DNA from 3 places in the Pedococcus sp. genome. Region 3 is predicted to be linked to each of the others. Evidence: riboswitches for the same ligand, from Rfam matches in the RefSeq annotation. Region 3 holds a riboswitch; each other region holds the start of a gene.

What was found. Region 3 has a riboswitch for S-adenosylmethionine ahead of VIB11_RS02585 (aminotransferase class V-fold PLP-dependent enzyme). Riboswitches for the same ligand answer to the same signal wherever they lie in the genome.
Region 1: linked by a shared signal. The riboswitch ahead of VIB11_RS09400 (bifunctional o-acetylhomoserine/o-acetylserine sulfhydrylase) and the one ahead of VIB11_RS02585 (aminotransferase class V-fold PLP-dependent enzyme) in region 3 are both predicted to bind S-adenosylmethionine.
Region 2: linked by a shared signal. The riboswitch ahead of metX (homoserine O-acetyltransferase MetX) and the one ahead of VIB11_RS02585 (aminotransferase class V-fold PLP-dependent enzyme) in region 3 are both predicted to bind S-adenosylmethionine.

Annotation. Positions count from the first base shown of each region.
Region 1 covers NZ_DATBMI010000112.1:25,125-27,380, forward strand. Annotated here, with positions in the region: gene VIB11_RS09400 (bifunctional o-acetylhomoserine/o-acetylserine sulfhydrylase) at 1-969, opposite strand, end outside; SAM riboswitch class IV at 1,119-1,232, opposite strand; gene VIB11_RS09405 (hypothetical protein) at 1,730-1,903, opposite strand; gene VIB11_RS09410 (DUF6318 family protein) at 1,905-2,256, shown strand, end outside.
Region 2 covers NZ_DATBMI010000112.1:2,796-5,051, forward strand. Annotated here, with positions in the region: gene metX (homoserine O-acetyltransferase MetX) at 1-819, opposite strand, end outside; SAM riboswitch class IV at 836-949, opposite strand; gene VIB11_RS09310 (DUF4192 domain-containing protein) at 1,048-2,157, opposite strand.
Region 3 covers NZ_DATBMI010000037.1:20,104-22,359, forward strand. Annotated here, with positions in the region: gene VIB11_RS02580 (DNA translocase FtsK) at 1-898, opposite strand, end outside; SAM riboswitch class IV at 1,250-1,363, shown strand; gene VIB11_RS02585 (aminotransferase class V-fold PLP-dependent enzyme) at 1,405-2,256, shown strand, end outside.

The sequences.
Region 1 (2,256 bases), on a different contig from region 3:
CTTGGACTGCAGGTACGCGGCGACCTTGTGGGTGTTCTCGAGGTGGCGGTCGAGGCGCAGGCTGAGGGTCTCGACGCCCTGGGCGATGAGGAACGCGTTGAACGGCGAGATCGCCGCGCCGAGGTCGCGCAGCAGCTGCACGCGCGCCTTGAGGATGAAGGCGAGGTTCGCGCCGAGTGGGCTGTCGACGCCGAGGTCCCGGGCGAAGACCAGGCCGTGGTAGCTGTCCTCCGGGGTGTTGTAGTTGGGGAACTTCGCCGGGTCCTGGCCGTAGTCGAAGGTGCCGCCGTCGACGATGACGCCGGCGATCGAGGTGCCGTGCCCGCCAAGGTATTTCGTCGCCGAGTGCACGACGACGTCGGCGCCCCACTCGAGCGGGCGGATGAGGTACGGCGTGGCGATGGTGTTGTCGACGACGAGCGGGACGCCGTTGTCGTGCGCCACCTGCGCGACGGCCTCGATGTCGAGGACCTCGGACTTGGGGTTGGAGATCGTCTCGGCGAAGAAGAGCTTGGTGTTCGGCTGCACCGCGGACTTCCACGACTCGATGTCGTTCGGGTCGTCCACGAAGGTCACCTGCAGGCCGAACTTCGGCAGCGTGTGCTTGAGCAGGTTGAAGGTGCCGCCGTAGAGGCTCGGGCTCGCGACGACGTGGTCACCCGCCTCGGCGATGTTGAGGATCGCGATGGTCTCCGCCGCCTGACCTGAGGCGACCAGCAGCGCGCCGACGCCCCCCTCGAGGGAGGCGATGCGCTGCTCGACCGCGTCCTGCGTCGGGTTCATGATGCGGGTGTAGATGTTGCCGAACTCTTTCAGGGCAAAGAGGTTCGCGGCGTGGGTTGTGTCCTTGAAGACGTAGGACGTCGTCTGGTAGATCGGCAGGGCCCGGGCGCCGGTGGCGGCGTCCGGCTCCTGGCCGACGTGGATCTGACGGGTCTCGAAGGACCAGTTCGGGGTGGGGTCACTCATCGCGTGGCCTTCCATGTCGTATGCCGCTGCGCTCGGCTCCGTGGGCCGGCTCACCGGGGCCGCGGCTGGTCGTGGGCTGACGTGCTGTGGTCCGCCGCCGACGGTGGCAATGGGCACCGTCGACGACGGTGCGGGACACGTGATGAGGTCTCCCGCGCTTGCGCTCGGCTCACGCCTCGCGCCTGGTCCTCACCCGGGGCACCCCACCGCGGAAGGAGGGTTGCCGGCCAGCAAGCCGGGGCTTGGCACTGGCACTCATGACCTGCGCCCGATGATAGGCGGCGCCGAGGCCCTCTCGGCAGAGCCGTCTCTCATAGCGGAACATGAACCCTTTCGTGGTGACGGTGTGACAGTTGGGGCGGTTGTGGTGACCAAGTCCCGCGGATCGATATCGGGCTGTTAACCGGTTCCGATGGCACGGCGGCGGATCAAGGAGCACACTGCTGCGTGGGGACACCCTCAGGGGATGCAGTGGGGGCCGGGCGCACGACGCTCGGCCCCCACTGTGTTGCCTGAGGAGGGTGACTCCTGCAGGGCGGGCTCCCCGGGCCCGGGCACGCGGACCCGGCTGCCGACGGGCCGCCCACGGCGACGCCCCGTGACCTCCGGCGATGCTGCTCGTTGACCCTGGCGGGGGGCAGTTGCCTGTGGACAGCGCGGATGGCTCGTATGTCCGTTTTCCGTAGACTCGGACGGGCCACACGGGCGCAACACAGGCGACTGCAGGCCGAGGGGTCGAGATGGGGAGAGCTGTGACTGGTTACCGCAGGATGGGGATCGCTGCTTCGGCGGCCGCCTGTGCGCTGGCGTTGGCTGGGTGCAACGGTGCCGAGGCCGGGCCCACGCCATCGGGGTCTGCGGCGGCGAGCTCCAGCAGCACGGCGACCACGTCGACCGGGTCAGCGACGACGAGTACCCCCAGCGGCACGGCCACGGTGACCATCCCCGCCGCCGCCAAGCAGCGCACGCCCGACGGCGCCAAAGCCTTCGCCAGCTTCTACTACGAAGTCCTGAGTGATTCGCAATATCGCGCCGATTCGTCTTCTCTGCGATCACTTTCCGCAGCCAGCTGCGTGGCTTGTCAGGCATTCGCCAAGAAGGCAGACGAAATGAAGCGCCGAGGTCATCATGTCGATTCCCGCTCGCTCAACGTCGATGACGCAGTCGTAACCCCGACCACGGTTCGCAACGGATTCGTCATCGACGTTCTGGCGGACGACCGACCCAGCAAGGTCGTCGACGCGACCGGTTCAGTCGTGTCAACGAGCCAAGGCGCAAAGCTCACCT
Region 2 (2,256 bases), on a different contig from region 3:
GAGGTAGCTCTCGACGGCGAACCGGCCACCGCCGCCCAGGGGGTTCTCGGATCCCTGGGACAGCCGGCCGAACCGGTCGTGCAGCTCGAGCTCGCTGCGGTAGGTGACATGGGCGATGCGACGGGCGATCCCCAGGCCGGCCTGCGGCCCCGGCCCCCGGTCGTAGTAGTCACCGCCACAGAAGTCGGGGTCGCTGCGGATCGCGAGGAGCTGCGGCTGGCACCACGCGATCTGCTCCGCAGTCGCGTATGCCGTCGATGCCAGCACCACCGCCGTGTGGACGCGGTCGGGGTGCGTCACCGCCCACTCCAGCGCGCGCATTCCTCCCATCGACCCCCCGAGGACCGCTCTCCAGCGCCGGATCCCGAGGCGGTCCGCGAGCCGGGCCTCGACGGCCACCTGGTCGCGGATGGTGACGAACGGGAACCGGCTCCCCCACGGGCGGCCGTCGGGCGCGCTCGACGCGGGCCCCGTCGTGCCCTGGCAGCCACCGAGCACGTTGGCGGCGACCACGAAGTGGGTGTCCGTGTCGAAGGGGCACCCCGGGCCGATCAGGCCGTCCCACCAGCCGGCTGTCGCGTGCCCGTTGCCCGCCGGGCCGTGGACGTGGCTGTCACCCGTGAGGGCGTGCTCGACCAGGATCGCGTTGTCGCGGCCGGGGCTGAGGGTGCCCCAGGTCTCGTAGGCCACGGTGACGTCCGGCAGCCAGCCCCCTGCCTCGAGGGACGCCGGGCCGATCGACTCGAAGAGACGGTCGCCGGGGGGATCGCCCTCCCGCCAGGCTCCGCTCGAGAGCCGGGGTCCGGACGTGGTCGTCATCAGGGATCTCCTGGAGTCATCGCGCTTGTCGTCCCCCGGTCCGAGGGCGACCCGGTCATCACCCGGGGCACCCCACCGCGAGGAGGGTTGCCGTCCAGCCAGCCGGGGCTACGCGCTGGAGCTCATGACCTTGACGTCAGCATACGGCGGGCCCGCGCCCCGCACCGCTGTGTCCGACCTCTGGACGACGTGGACGCCTCGACGTCGAAGGCCGCGTCACCCGCGCGCTCATGCCGTGGCGCGGGGCCGGATCGCGAGGTCGACCAGCCTGTCGAGCAGCCGGGCGAGCCGGTAGCCGGGCTCCACGACGAGCGCCCGCTCGAGGGCCGTCCGCGCCAGGGCGCCGTCCCCCTGCCACCACGCGAGGTTGGCCAGGACGGTGAGCATGGGCGCGGCCTGGCCATCGGGCAGCGCCCGGCACAGCTCGACGAGCCGCGACTGGAGACGTCGACCGGCGACGACCGAGATGTCGGTGGCGGGCCGCGCCGACCACGCCGGCTCCGGGAGGCTGCACCGCAGCTGGTCGACGAGGTCGCCGTCGAGGCAGTCCAGGGGAAGGGTGCCGGGGCAGAGCCAGGCGATCACCGCGTCGCGCAGCGCGACGTCGCGCAGCGACAGGGCGAGGGCGGCGACCTCCTCGGGCGACAGGCCGTCGATCGGCGGCCGGGCCGCGGAGACGTCGGACACCACGGCCCAGGTGGCCAGCCACCGCAGACGCTGCACGGCGAGCGCGTGGTCGCCGACGCCGTGCGGGGCGCCGGCTCCGCGGCCCCCGGGTGCGGGGGCAGGGCTGTCGTGGTGCGCGGTGGCTGCCCCGAGCGCCCCGTCGACCTCGGCTTGCCGATCCGGGTCCGGGGCGAGCTGGTCCGCCAGGCTCGCCCGGTCCTTCAGCGGGGCCATCTCGAGGGCGACGAAGTCGGCGACCGCCGGCGTGTCCTCGGGAGGTGGCAGAGGTGTGCCGTCCGCAGGGCAGCAGTCACCGCCGGCGCAGTCGGGGGCGAACCAGCGGCCGTCGCGGACCACCAGACGGTCGAGCACGTCGAGTGCCAGCTCGTGGCAGGAGTGCGCGAGGGCCTCGAGCACGGGCAGGGACTCACCGACGCGGCTCTCGTAGCCCACGAGCAGGACAGCGTCAGGCAGCTCCCGGGTCAGCGCAGGCAGCAGTGCCGCGACGGCCTCACCACACTGCTCCGCCGTGGGGAGGTCGAGGCGCTGCACCAGGCCGATCGCCCGGCCCTTCAGTGTCACGACGACCACGGCGTCCGTGGGGTGGTAGCCGAGCTGGTACGGAAGGGCGGACAGGATGTCGGCGGGGCCGCGAAGCCGGATGGAGTTCATGCCGACACGCTGCTGGCCCCCCGGGCCGGTGGGCAGCCCTCACCCACGGCCTGTGTGTGACGGGACGGCCGGTGAGCGGGCTGTGGACGGTGCGTCGTG
Region 3 (2,256 bases):
CCGGCGAGGTCGGCCGCTTCTCCCCCGGCCGGAAGCGCTTGCCGTCGGGGGCGACGACGGCCGCCTGCTCGAAGGGCAGGTCGCCGTCGAGGTTGCCGTCGGCGTCCGGCCCGATCCGCCGGCGCTGGCGCTTCGGCTTCTCCTCGGCCTCCGGCTGCGCGGCCGACGGCGGGGTGCGGTGCAGGAGGTGGTCGCGCAGCTGCCCCAGCCGCTCCGGGATCAGGTGCACCGGGGTGGCGGTGATGACGAGGGTCCCGAAGAAGCCGAGCATGAGCAGGATGGGGACCGTGCCGTAGACGGACACGGCCGCCTCGAGGGGGCTGGAGGCGAGGAAGCCGATGATGCCACCGGCGTCCCGCATCGGGTCGGCGCCGTCGGGCGGCTGGGGAACCCCCTGCGCGACGTGGCAGAGCCCGGACGCGGAGAAGGCCAGCGCCACGAGCCCGATGCCCACCCGGGAGGTGGCCGAGGACTCCTCGGGGGCCCGAAGGAGGCGGACGCCGAGCACCAGCAGGGCCAGCGGCACGGCGTAGGCCACCCGCCCGAACGTCCCGGCGACGACCGCGTGGATCAGGTCGCCGACCACGCCGTCGAAGGCCCACCACTCCCGCGCGGCGACCACGATCGCCATGCCGATGAGGAAGAAGCCGAGCCCGTCGCGGCGGTGCTCCGGCTCGAGCTCGCGAGCGCTGTGCCCCACCTTGCGCACCGCTCCCCCGGCGACGTGCGCCATACCCATCCAGGTGCCTCGGACCGCGCGCAGCGGCAGGGGGAGCCCGCCGCCCTTGGCCTGGCCGCGCGGCGCCGCCTTGCGGGGTGCGGCCTTGCGGTTCGCGGGGCGCGTGGAGGTGCCGCGACTCGCCGTGGAGCGCGCAGAGGTGGACGGACGTGTCGCCATGATCCGCACGGTACGCGATCGCCACGTCAGACACACGTGTCACACGCGTGACAGCCGCTCAAAGATGCCGCGAGGGGGCCATCGACCGAACGGACGATGGCAGCCCCGTCCTTGCGGCCAAATCCGCTGGTCAGGCCGCGCGGAGACGGCGGATGCTGCGACCCTGAGAGGGCGTCCTGGCGGGGCCTGCGCCGGCGCCCCCGGGGCGTCGGCGCAGGCGGGCCAGGACGACGAGCCTCCCGCTCCGGACGACGTGTCACACCCCGTTCGCGGCCCGCGGAGGTCTCACATGGCGGGAAGGCCGGCCCGCATGCTGGCCCACGACCCGGCCCACCGATACCGTCCCTGACAGGTCATGAGTGCCAGCGCGAAGCCCCGGCTTGCTGGCCAGCAACCCTCCCTCCGCGGCGGGGTGCTCCGGGTGACGACCGGGCCGACGGCGTCCGCCGCCGGCAAGCGCGGGCCCGTGGAGCACTTCGGGTCCCCCGGACCCAGGAGCAGCTCCCATGTCGATCGCCACCCTCCACGGCCACCCCGCCCCGTCGTCGCACCGGCGCGCCGGAGGCGCCTCGCCCCCGGCTCCACCGGCCCGCGACCGGGTGCGGGCGCTCCGCCCCGCGCCCACGGAGCCGGGTGCCTGCCCGTCGGCCCCGCCCCACGGCTCCGACGCCGTCCTGCCGCCGGTGGTGTCGGCGGGGCTGACCGTGCCCACCGTGGGCGGCGCGTTCGTCGACTACGCCAACCTCGACCACGCAGCCTCCACTCCCGCCCTCGTCGTCGTCCGACAGGCGGTCGACGCCGCACTCCAGACGTACTCCTCGGTGCACCGGGGCAAGGGCTACGCCTCGCAGGTGACGAGCCGCTGGTACGAGCAGGCCCGCGAGGAGGTCGGCCGCTTCGTGGGCGCCCGCGCCGAGGACGAGGTCGTCTTCACCCGCAACACGACCGACTCGCTCAACCTGCTGGCGAGGTCGCTGCCGCGAGACACGACGGTCTACGTGTTCGAGAGCGAGCACCACGCCGCGCTGCTGCCGTGGAACGCCCGGCGCACGGTGCGCCTGCCCGTCCCCGGGAGCGCCCGGGACGCCGTGCTGCTGCTCCGGTCGGCGCTCGCGTCCTCCCGCGGCCGCAACCGCCTGGTGGTCCTGTCGGGCGCGTCGAACGTCACCGGCGAGCTCTGGCCGGTGGCCGAGCTGGCCGCCGTGGCCCGCGACGGCGGAGCCAGGGTGGTCCTGGACGCTGCCCAGCTGGCCCCGCACCGGCGGGTCGACCTCGACGCGCTCGGCGTCGACTACGTGGCGCTCTCCGGCCACAAGCTCTACGCGCCCTTCGGTGCCGGGGCGCTGGTCGGCCGCAGT